Regions from separate parts of the Kitasatospora sp. NPDC086801 genome, predicted to be linked through region 2. Evidence: riboswitches for the same ligand, from Rfam matches in the RefSeq annotation. Region 2 holds a riboswitch; the other holds the start of a gene.

Region 1 (5,368 bases), on a different contig from region 2:
GGTCCCGGGTGGCGGCGATCTCGACGGTCAGGCCGAACCGGTCGAGCAGCTGCGGCCGCAGCTCGCCCTCCTCCGGATTCATCGTGCCGACCAGCAGGAAGCGGGCGGCGTGCCGCACCGACACGCCCTCGCGCTCGACGTACGAGCGGCCCATCGCGGCGGCGTCCAGCAGCAGGTCCACGACGTGGTCCTGGAGCAGGTTCACCTCGTCGATGTAGAGCACGCCGCGGTGCGCCTTGGCGAGGAGCCCCGGCTCGTACGCCTTGACGCCCTCGGCGAGCGCCCGTTCCAGGTCGAGCGAGCCGACGATCCGGTCCTCGGCCACGCCGACCGGCAACTCGACCAGCTGGGCCGGGCGTTCGGACGCCGACGGGTGGTCGTGCGGCCCGTCCGGGCACTGCGGGTCCGCAGCGGTCGGGTCGCAGGCGAACCGGCAGCCGTCGACGGCCGCGAGGGACGGCAGCAGGCCGGCCAGCGCGCGCACCATGGTCGACTTGGCGGTGCCCTTCTCGCCACGCACCAGCACGCCGCCCACGGCGGGCGAGACCGCGTTGAGCAGCAGACCGAGCCGCAGGTCGGGCATGCCGACGATCGCGGTGAACGGATAGCGGACGTCACTCATGCATACTCCCCAGGTGCTCCGGGCGCCAGGAACGGCAGCGATCCGGCCGCCGGCACCCCGCCCTCGATCAGCTTCCACAGCGCGTCGGTGTCCGCGTGCTCCTCGATCAGGTCGCCCAGCCGGTCCAGCCGGGCCTCGCGCGCCTCGGCGAACGAGGTGTCCGGCGCCGGCACGAACGCCCGGCCCGCCAACGCGGCGACCTCGCGCAGGAGTTCACGGCGGAAGCCGTCGTTCTCCAGCGCGCCGTGCCAGGTGGTGCCCCACACCGAGCCCACCCGGCAGCCGTCCAGGCCCTGCCCGTCGTCATCGGACATGAACGGTTCCCCGCCCTCGACCGCGACCACCCCGTGGTGGATCTCGTACCCCTCGACCCGCTGCCCGTACGCCTCGCCGACCGGCCGCGCCAGCACCTTCTCGGCGCCGAACCGTACGTGCGTCGGCAGCAGGCCCAGGCCCTCGACCGAGCCGGCCCTGGACTCCACCTCGTCCTCGATCCCGCGTGCCAGCATCTGGTAGCCGCCGCACACCCCGAGGACCGGCAGTCCGGCCGCCGCCCGCGCCTTCAGCGCCGGCTCCAGGCCGCGTGCGCGCAGCCAGGCCAGGTCGGCCACGGTGGCCCGGGTGCCGGGCAGCACCACCAGGTCGGCGTCGGCCAGTTCCTCCGGCCGGGTCACCCAGCGCACCAGCACGCCCGGCTCCTGCGCCAGCGCGTCCAGGTCGGTGAAGTTCGACAGCCGGGGGAAGCGCACCACGGCCACCCGCAGGACGTCCGCCCCGAGCGGGCCACCGACGTCCACCCGGTCCACCACCGTGGACAGGTCCAGCGAGTCCTCGGCGTCCAGCCACAGGCCCGGCAGCATCGGCAGGGTGCCCAGCACCGGACGGCCGGTCAGCCCGTGCAGCATCTCCAGGCCGGGTGCCAGCAGCCGCGCGTCGCCGCGGAACTTGTTGACGAACCAGCCCGCGACATGCCGCTGGTCCTCCGCCGACAGCAGTGCCAGCGTCCCGTACATCGCCGCGAAGACGCCGCCGCGGTCGATGTCCCCGACCACCACCACCGGCAGCCCGGCGGCCGTCGCCAGGCCCATGTTGGCGATGTCCCGGTCCCGCAGGTTGATCTCGGCGGGCGAACCGGCGCCCTCGCAGACCACCACCTCGTAGCGCCGGCGCAGATCCGCCAGGCACTCCAGCGCCCGTTCCAGCAGGACGGGCTTGCGCTCGCGGTAGTCCAGCGCGCCCACCTCGGCGACCGGCCGGCCCAGCAGCACCACCTGGCTGCGGCCGTCCGCGCCCGGTTTGAGCAGCACCGGGTTCATCGCCGCCTCCGGCTCCACCCGGGCCGCCTGCGCCTGCATCGCCTGCGCCCGGCCGATCTCGGCGCCGTCGGCGGTGACGAAGGAGTTCAGCGACATGTTCTGCGCCTTGAACGGCGCGACCCGCACCCCCTGCCGGGCCAGCCAGCGGCAGATGCCCGCGGTCACCACGCTCTTGCCCGCGTCCGAGGTCGTCCCGGCGACCAGTATCGCCCTGCTCATGCGTCCACCCCGCTTCGCCCGGCAGGCGCTTCGCGCACTGCGCACCTTCCGATGGTTCGCTCTCCGCGCTCGTTCACGCCTTTCCCCTCCTGCTCCGGAACGCCCGCAGCAGGACGTGCCCCGCGACCGTCGTACCCAGGGCCAGCACGCCCACCCGCCGGGAGAGCACGCAGGCCCGCTCGATGTCGTCCACCGTCACCGGCCGCAACTCCGCGCCCAGCACCGGCCGGTGCTCCACCCGCTCCCCGTACTGGAGGGTCCCGCCCAGCCGGACGCCCACGGCGCCCGCGAAGGCGGCCTCCGCCTGGCCCGCGTTCGGGCTCGGGTGCGCCGAACCGTCCCGCCGCCAGACCCGCCAGGCCGTTCGCGGCCGTGGTGCGGCGGCCACCGTGAGCAGTGCCGTCAGCCGGGCGCCCGGCCAGCCCGCCACGTCGTCCAGCCGGGCCGAGGCCCAGCCGAACCGGGCGTACCGCGGCGATCGGTGGCCGACCATCGCGTCCAGCGTGTTCACCGCGCGGAACGCCAGCAGCCCCGGCGTGCCCGCCAGGGTGCCCCAGACCAGCGCGTTCACCACGGCGTCCGCCGTGTTCTCGGCCACCGACTCGACCACCGCGCGGGCGATCTGCGGCCCGTCCAGCGCGCTCGGATCCCGCCCGCACAGGTGCGGCAGCCGCTCGCGCGCGGCCGCCAGGTCGCCGGTGGCCAGTGACCGGCCGATGGCGCGCGCCTCCCGGGTCAGCGAGGTGCCGCCCAGCACCGTCCAGGTCGCGGCGGCCGCCAGCGCGGCCCGGCCCAGCGGACGCCGGCCCACCGTACGGTCCAGGGCCACCGCGCCGGCCGCGACCGCGCCCACGCACAGCGCCGTGTACCCGGCGCCGGCCACCCGGTCGTCCTGCCACACCCGCCGCTCCAGCCGGGTCGCCGCACCGCCGAAGACGGCCACCGGGTGGCCGCGCCGGGGGTCGGCGAAGCGGGCGTCGGCGGCGAAGCCCGCGGCGGCGCCCAGCGCGAACGCGGCGGCGCGGGTCAGCGGGCGCACGACGGGTTCGACGAGTTCGAGGGGTTCGACGGGTTCGGCGGAAGGCCGCGTGGGGTCCGGCGGGTCGGGGCAGCCTGCATCGCGCGCGTGTCCTCACTCAGGGTCCGCGCCCTGGATCGACGTACCGGGGGCGAGAGTCTCCTGGCTTCCGGGTCGGACGCACCCCCGGGCCTTCCAGCGGCTTCTGACGGCCCGCCGTGGCAACTGTTCCGAGCGTGCTCCCCGGTGACAGTGGCGGGACCGCGCCGGACTCGCACCGGCTTCCTCTGCATGCCTCCGTTTGGCCCCAGGATCCCATCACGCGGCCGAACCGGGAGTCAACCGAGGTCACGGAGGGGTTGGTCACACGTCGGCACGTCGTCGCCACCTCCGCTCCGCCCGCCCGCAGGGGCATGACACCCTGTCCGATCGTCCAGCGCCCCGGAGGGGCCTCCGGGGCCGCTTCGTGCGTTCGGCGGCCGGGGCCCACCGCCCCCCGCCCCTACCGTTCGTTCCCATGCGACGCAGCCAGCCCCCCGCCCGCGGTCCCGCCGCGGCCCGGTCTGACCCGCCCACCCGTAGCCCTGCCGTGACCCGGACGGCCCAGCCCGGTGGCCGCCCGCGCGGGCCCCCGGTGAACTGGTGCCCGAACACCGTCCGGTCCAAGACCAACCGTCCGGTCCAAGACCAGCAGACCAGCAGAGCGGGGAGCGATATGCGTTGGGGAACCGCGGCCGTCGTGGCGGCCGCCGCCGTCGGCGCCGGGGCCGCCGGGGCCGCCGTCCTGGTGATCGGCCGCCGGGCCTCCGAACGGATGGTCCACCCGGCGACCGCCGTCCAGGGGTCCGGCCCCGTTCTGGTGCGGAGCCTCGCGGCCGGCCGGATCACCTTCAACCGCCGCCCCGAGAGCCTGCGTCCCGGCCGCTGGGCCGTCGAATGGGACGACCACGGCCACGCCGTCGTCGAGGACGTCCTGCACAGCGACGAGAACGGCGTCACCCGCCGCCTCGTCCGCGCCGACCGTGGCACCCTCACCCCCGGCACCGAGGTCCGCTTCACCCCCCGCGTCCATCTGGGCGACCCCACCGAGGCGCTCGGCCTCCCCTTCACCGACACCGCCGCCGACGGCGAACTCGGCGCCCTCCCCGCCTGGCGCCTCGACGGCAAACGCGGCACCTGGGTGATCCTCATCCACGGCCCCGGCACCGACCGGCAGCAGACCCTCGCGGTGCTCCCCGTCCTCGACCGCCTCGCCCTGCCCGCCCTCGCCGTCACCTACCGCGGCGACCAGGGCGCCCCCGCCTCCCCGGACGGGCTCGGCCACTTCGGTGAGACCGAGTGGCGCGACGTCGAGTCGGCGGTACGGCTCGCCCTCGACAGCGGCGCCGGCCGGGTCATCCTCTACGGCTGGTCCCTCGGCGCCACCATCGCCCTCCAGACGGCCGCCCGCTCCGCCTGGGCCCACGCCATCAGCGGCCTCGTCCTGGACTCGCCGGTCCTCGACCTGCCCGCCACCGCCCGCCGCGGCGCCGCCCGGGCCGGCTACACCGGCGCCGCCGCCGAACTCGGGGCCCTCGCCGCCGAGGGCCGCACCGGCGTCGACCTCGCCGACTTCAGCCGCATCGCCGAGGGCACCGACCTGCGCGTCCCCACCCTCCTCCTGCACAGCCCCGACGACCAGGTCGCCCCCTTCCGCGCCGCCGAACGCCTCGCCGCCGCCCGCCCCGGTGTGGTCAGCCTCCGCCCTTTCCCGGGCGCCGACCACGCCACCCTCTGGAACTCCGCCCCCACCCACTACACCGAACTCCTCCGCCGCTGGCTCACCCCCCTTCTCTGAACCCAGCCCCCCCGTTCGAGAAGTCACCCCCACCGGACCCCTATTCGGCGCCCGGACATCACGTGTCAGCCACGGAGCGTGACCGGTCGAGCGGGTACGGCGACCACTGCTGCGGGGGCCAAATCGGGATGGCATGACCCCGCCACCTGTTTCCGGCCAGGCGGTTTGCCTCTGTTGCCCGATTGTTGCCCGATCTTGGGGAGGTGCCGTCGACGACAGCCCGTCCGTACAGCCAACCGGATGTGACAGAAGGCCGGTACAAGGGGAAGACTGCTCGACGTGACGTCTCGGAATCCGCGCGACCGTGATGCCCCGCTCCCGCCGACGATCGGTACCGGCGCGACGGTGACCCGTCT
Region 2 (5,368 bases):
AGAAGAGCAGGTGGTCGTGCGGGGTGATGCCGGTGGCGAACACGCAGCGGAAGACCACCCGGATCGCCACCACGGTCAGGGCCACCCACAGGTAGTAGGTGAACCCGCGCGCCCACGGGGCTTCGCTCCGGCGGGCGGTGACCACGTAGCCGAGCACGGCGAGGACGAGGAGGAGCAGCAGCGGGTTGGTGGTGCGGCTGGCCGCCGTCGCCAGGGCGAGTGCCCACGTCCACCAGGCCAGTGGATGCAGGTTCCGGGGGCTGCGCCGGCTTCCCGCGCCCTGCCCGGGGGCGGGCTTCGGGGAGCCGGCGTCGCGCTTGTCGGGCATGGTCACCGGATCACTCGGCCCGTCGGCGGCGCTGTCGCGCGACGACCACGGTGGCCACGCCGAGCACCACGACGAGGACGGTCCCGATCACGGCGGGGATCATCGACCCGGAGTCGTGCGGGGCGTCGGCCACCGGGTCGGCGTTCACCACCCCGCCGGGCACGGCGGGGGTGGACGTCGGCGCGGCCGCTGCCGCAGCCCTCTGCGGCGGCTGGTCGCCCGGGGTGTCCGTCGGCGGCGCGGTGGGCGGCTCGACCGGCACCGGCACGGCGGGCACGGGCGTCGGGTCGGGCGCGCCCGGCGGAGTGATGCCGTCCTCGGGGGTCACGGGGGTACCGGCCCCCGTGGGCTTGGCGGGCGCGGGCGGCCGGGCTCCGCCCGCCGGGGGCTTGGCGGGGGCCGGGGAGCGGCCGGTCCCGGCGCCACCGACCGTGCCGGTGCCGCCGCTCGAACCACTGCCGGAACCGCCGGTCGTACCGGTGGCGCCCGTCGACCCGCCCCCGGAACTGCCGGAGGCACCACCGGAGCCACCGGAGCCATCGGGGCCACCGGAACTGCCGGAGCCGCCCGTGGTGCCCTGGCCGGGGTCGGCCGGCTGCCCACCGGGGTCCGAGTTCTGCGCGCGCACGCTGTCCGGCGAGAAGGTCGGACGCCCCTTGGTGCCCTCGACGTTGGTGCCGCCGAAGATCCACAGGTCGACGCTGCCGGGCTTCGGCTGGTAGCTCATCGCGCCCAGCTGGCTGTACGACCAGCTGTTCTCGCCCGGATCGGCGTGCCAGTACGACCAGTAGGCCGTGGCCGGGGGCGTCAGGACGCACTTCTCCTGATCCGGGGTCGGGTACTGCTTGCCGCCCTGGAAGCCGCTGTAGCCGATGCGGCAGACGAACGCCGGACCGTCGTGCCCGGTCCCGGTGGTCTTCCAGCCGCCCTGGTTGAGCAGCGTGTACCCGGTGGTCGGGGTGGTCCCGCAGGAACGCAGCAGCGGGCCGCCCCACTTGCTGAAGTCCACGGCGAGCACCACGCCGGACGTGGTGGTGCACTGGTCCATCGGCAAGGGCGCCGCGGACGCCGGGGCGGTACCGACGGCAACGCCACCGAACGCGAGGCCGGAGGTCAGGGCCGCTGCCCCGGACAGCCGGGCGAGTCGCCGACCCCGTCCCCGGCCCAGTCCCCGGCTCACCGGTGACGCCCCGGGGTGGACGCGGTGCGGCGACGGGCGACGAGGACGGCCGCGGCTCCGAGCGCGGTCAGCAGAGCGGCACCCGCCGTCAGCGCCAGGGCCTGCGTTCCGGTACTGGCCAGGTTGCCGGACCCGGCGCCCGCCGGAACCCCGGCTGCGGGGACGCCACCGTCCTCGGCCGGGGCGTCGACGCCACCGGCCGGCCAGGTGCTCGGGCCGCCGGTGGCCGAGGGTGCGGCGGTGACCGGGGCGGGCCCGGTCGTCGTGGGAGCGCCCGTCGGGGTCGGAGTGCCTGTGGGCGTGTTGGTCGGTGTGCCGGTGGGGGTCTGCGTCGGCGTACCCGTGGGCGTGTTCGTCGGCGTCCCGGTGGGGGTCTGCGTCGGCGTACCCGTGGGCGTGTTCGTCGGCGTCCCGGTGGGAGTCGGCGTCGGCGTACCCGTCGGAGTCGGCGTCCCGGTAGGAGTCGGCGTCGGGGTGCCTCCGACGTTGCGGGACAGTGTGCCGAAGGAGATGCCGGTGGCACCGCCGAGCCCCTGCGTGGACGCCCGGACGTCCGATCCCCGCTGACCGCCCGTGGCGACGTTGAACCCTCCGTCGCCGTTCTGCTGGCCGGCGAGGAAGTCGCGCGCCTTGGCGATCTGGGCGCTGTAGGCGGACTGGCGCAGCGTCAGGCCCTGGACGGCGAGGGCGGCCGAGTTGGTCGAGTCGCCGGCCGCGCCCGGGAACCCGCCGTCGGGCAGCTGCCGCGCGGCCAGCCAGCCGGCCCCCTTGTCGACCGCCTGCGCGGCCTCGTCCCCGGGGACGAGGGAGAGGGCCATGACGGCCATCGCGGTGCTGTCCACCTCGGAGTCGCCGGTGGCGGGGATCAGGCTCGGCCAGGAGCCGTCGGCGTGCTGGAGGCTCTTCAGGTAGGCGATCGCGGGAGCGGCGCCCGTCGAGTCCCCGCCCCGGAGCTGGGCCATGATGCCGAGCGCCTGGGAGAAGACCGAGGTCGCGTAGGTGTAGTTGCCGGGGGCCGCGCAGCCGGTGTTCTGGTCGGCCTTGGCGCACACGAGGGCGGCCAGGGCCGCGATCAGGTCGTGGCCGCCGAAGGCGCGCGGGTTGCGGCCGACCGCTTCGGCGAGCAGCGCCTCCTTGCCGATCGAGCCGCCGCCGGCGAACTCGGTGCCGATGCCGGTCCAGTCGTTGACGGTGCGTGCGCTGGCGTCCGTGCCCTGTTGGTCCAGGAAGTCGACGATCCTGCGCAGCGCGGCGTCATCGGTACCGGTGGCGGCGAGGGCGTAGGCGCCGTCGATGGTGAGGCCGAAGTCGGCGAAGGCCGGGAAGCCCTCGTAGTAGTGGCCGTCGATCAGGCGGGACGGGTCGGTGAGGTAGGCGCTGCCCTTGGCGGCGTCCGGGGCCCTTCCGGCGGGCGGGGTCGGCGGGGTGGTGGCGCCATTCGGATCGTGCCGGACGCCGGTGAGGTCGGTGCCGGTCGGGGTCAGGACGGCCTGCTCGGTGGCGGCCGGGTCCGGGTCGGTGGTCGACGTGTCGGGGCCGAAGCCGCCGGCCGTGCCCTGGCGGGCGGCGAGCCGGGCCTTGGCGGAGGCCAGGCGGGTGTCCTGGTCGGTGGCCCGGAAGGCCTGCGCCGCGCTCGCGGTGCTGATGGTGTCACCGGGGGCGCCGGCGTAGGGCACGAAGGAACCGTCGGCCTGCCGGCTCGCCGCGAGCTGGTCCGCGGCCTTCTTCGCGGCCGCCTGGTACTCCGGGGCGGCGCGCAGGGCGAGGCCGGTGGTGCCCGGGTCGGCGGCCGCGGTACCGGGGTGCCCGAACAGGACGGTGCCGCAGGCGGCGACCGCGACGGCGCCGGCGACCACCAGGGACGCGAGGTCCCGGTTTCTGTGACGTGCGCGACTGCTGCTGACCCTCACGACGACTCCCTGGTCGGTCGACGCGGGAGGCAACGGCGCAGCCGACGGCTCCTCGGACAGGGGCCGCCGTGACCGCGTCGTAGTCCGCGACGACGCAAGTGCTGTGTGAACAGTCCCCCGGTCCAGGCATTCCGGCTCACCCACCCCGAGGTGGGTCTACGGTTGCGGGTCAGCGCCGGAGTTGGACCGGCTTCCCCTGAATGCCGAGGGCAAAAAATCGGTTCATCAGACCATGGCGGCCGATGGGGAGTCAACGGGTCGTCATCCCGATCATCATCCCGATCACATCGCCTCGCCGACCGGTGCGCCGTGCGGTCACGGATCGGCTCCCGGCCGTGGCCCCTCCGGGCGGATTCCCCCCTCGACCGGCCGGGCCGTCGGCGAGGGAGGAATCAGAACAGCCCTGGGCCGACGCCGGACGGACGCTGCGGGAGGGCACGGACCTCGACTCGCTCGGAACGGTCGAACTGCCGACCACCGCCAGTGAGCGATTCGGCGTGCTGAGACCGCGCCTCCGCGAGATCCCAGCGGATGTCGGCCGATCGCAGGGCCGGGCGCTGCCCGTCGGCGGGGCCGCGCACCGCAGAGCCGGCCGAGGCCGCTCCGGCTGATGTGCCCGCAGACGCCACTGACGGCACCGCCGTGACTGTCAGGGCCAGAGCCGTCAAAGCCAGCAGACCCGACACTGCCGCCGAGTGCTTCACGCCGCCATGTGATCGCATGCCACAAAGCTCGAACATGCCGACGGGAAGGTGCCGGTCAACGATTTCGCTGATTCATCCCGCCGGCCTACCGGCCCTCCGACCAGAGGGCCGCACGTGAGTCGTGCGGGATGCGGTCCCACTGGCAGTCGGGGTGCCTCCGGACGTCAGGGCGCGGTGATGCCCGGCTGCGCGCCGGCGCCGAAGGACCAGCCCTCGACGTCGCCCGGCGCCGGGTCGTAGCTGCCCGCGCCCAGGTTGCTGTACGACCAGGCACCGCCGTGCTGGGCGTGCCAGTACGACCAGTAGGCGCTGCCGGTCGGGTTGGTGCAGGTCGTCGGCAGGGCGCTGATGGCGCAGACGAAGCCCGGGTAGCGCGGGTGGAAGGTGTACGGGAACCCGGCGCCGGTCAGGGCGGCGAGGCCGCTGGCCGGGTCGCCGGGCGCGCAGCCGGTCTGGATGCCGCCGCCGAGGGCGGTGAAGTCGACCACGACGGTGACGCCGGTGGTGCCGTCGCAGGCAGCGGCCTGCGCCTGTGGGGCCTGGACGGCGGAGGCGCCGAGCAGGCCGGCGGTCAGGGCCGCGGCGGCGGCGATCGAGCCGAGGGTGCGGCGGGCCGGACGGGCGAGCCGGGCGGGCCGGGCGGGCGCCATGGTGTCGGTCATCGGAGTACTCCTCACCGGATCAGTGGGACCGGGGTCAGCGGGTGGTCGCCGGGCAGGCCGGCACGGCCGCGTCCGGACGCGCCCCGGCGGCGGACAGGGTGGCCAGCGGAGTGCCGGCCAGGCCGAGGACGGCCTGCCCGGTGGCCCGGGCGCCGTTGGCCGGGTTGAAACCGGACGCGTCGTAGGCGACCGCGCCACGGACCGCCGGGTCGGCGGCGCAGCCCTGCTGGAGCTTGACCAGGCTGCTCCAGCCCTTGAGGCCGCCGGAGAGCAGCGCCTGCGTGGCCAGGCCGGTGGTGTTGGCGTTGGACGCGGCCGCCCCGGCGGCCGCGAAGCCGCCGTCGGCGTTCTGGTGGGCGGTCAGCCAGCCGAGCCCGGCGTCGGCCTTGGCGGTGCGGCCGGTCGCGGCCAGGGCCTGGGCCGCGAGCGCGGTGGCGTCCGGGTCGCCGGTGCAGGTGGCCTGACCGTAGGAGAGCGGGAAGCCGCCGTCCGCGCACTGGCTGTTCGCCAGGAAGTCGACGGCCGTGGCCGGGGCGCCGCCGGGGGTGCGGTGCAGGGCGATCACGGCGAGGGACTGGCCGAAG

What was found. A riboswitch is a leader RNA that binds a small molecule or an ion and turns the genes downstream of it on or off. The one in region 2 is predicted to bind cobalamin.
Region 1: it holds a riboswitch for cobalamin, as region 2 does, so the genes downstream of both, ACIPLC_RS08130 (cobalamin biosynthesis protein) here and ACIPLC_RS11685 (prenyltransferase/squalene oxidase repeat-containing protein) in region 2, are expected to answer to the same signal.

What each region holds. Positions count from the first base shown of each region.
Region 1 covers NZ_JBIVAX010000004.1:269,890-275,257, forward strand. Annotated here, with positions in the region: gene ACIPLC_RS08120 (putative cobaltochelatase) at 1-622, opposite strand, end outside; gene ACIPLC_RS08125 (cobyric acid synthase) at 619-2,157, opposite strand; gene ACIPLC_RS08130 (cobalamin biosynthesis protein) at 2,231-3,196, opposite strand; cobalamin riboswitch at 3,331-3,464, opposite strand; gene ACIPLC_RS08135 (alpha/beta hydrolase family protein) at 3,891-5,012, shown strand; gene ACIPLC_RS08140 (hypothetical protein) at 5,358-5,368, shown strand, end outside.
Region 2 covers NZ_JBIVAX010000007.1:138,038-143,405, forward strand. Annotated here, with positions in the region: gene ACIPLC_RS11675 (CbiQ family ECF transporter T component) at 1-328, opposite strand, end outside; gene ACIPLC_RS11680 (hypothetical protein) at 339-1,376, opposite strand; gene ACIPLC_RS11685 (prenyltransferase/squalene oxidase repeat-containing protein) at 1,505-3,418, opposite strand; cobalamin riboswitch at 3,522-3,666, opposite strand; gene ACIPLC_RS11690 (flagellar hook-length control protein FliK) at 4,287-4,784, opposite strand; gene ACIPLC_RS11695 (prenyltransferase/squalene oxidase repeat-containing protein) at 4,819-5,368, opposite strand, start outside.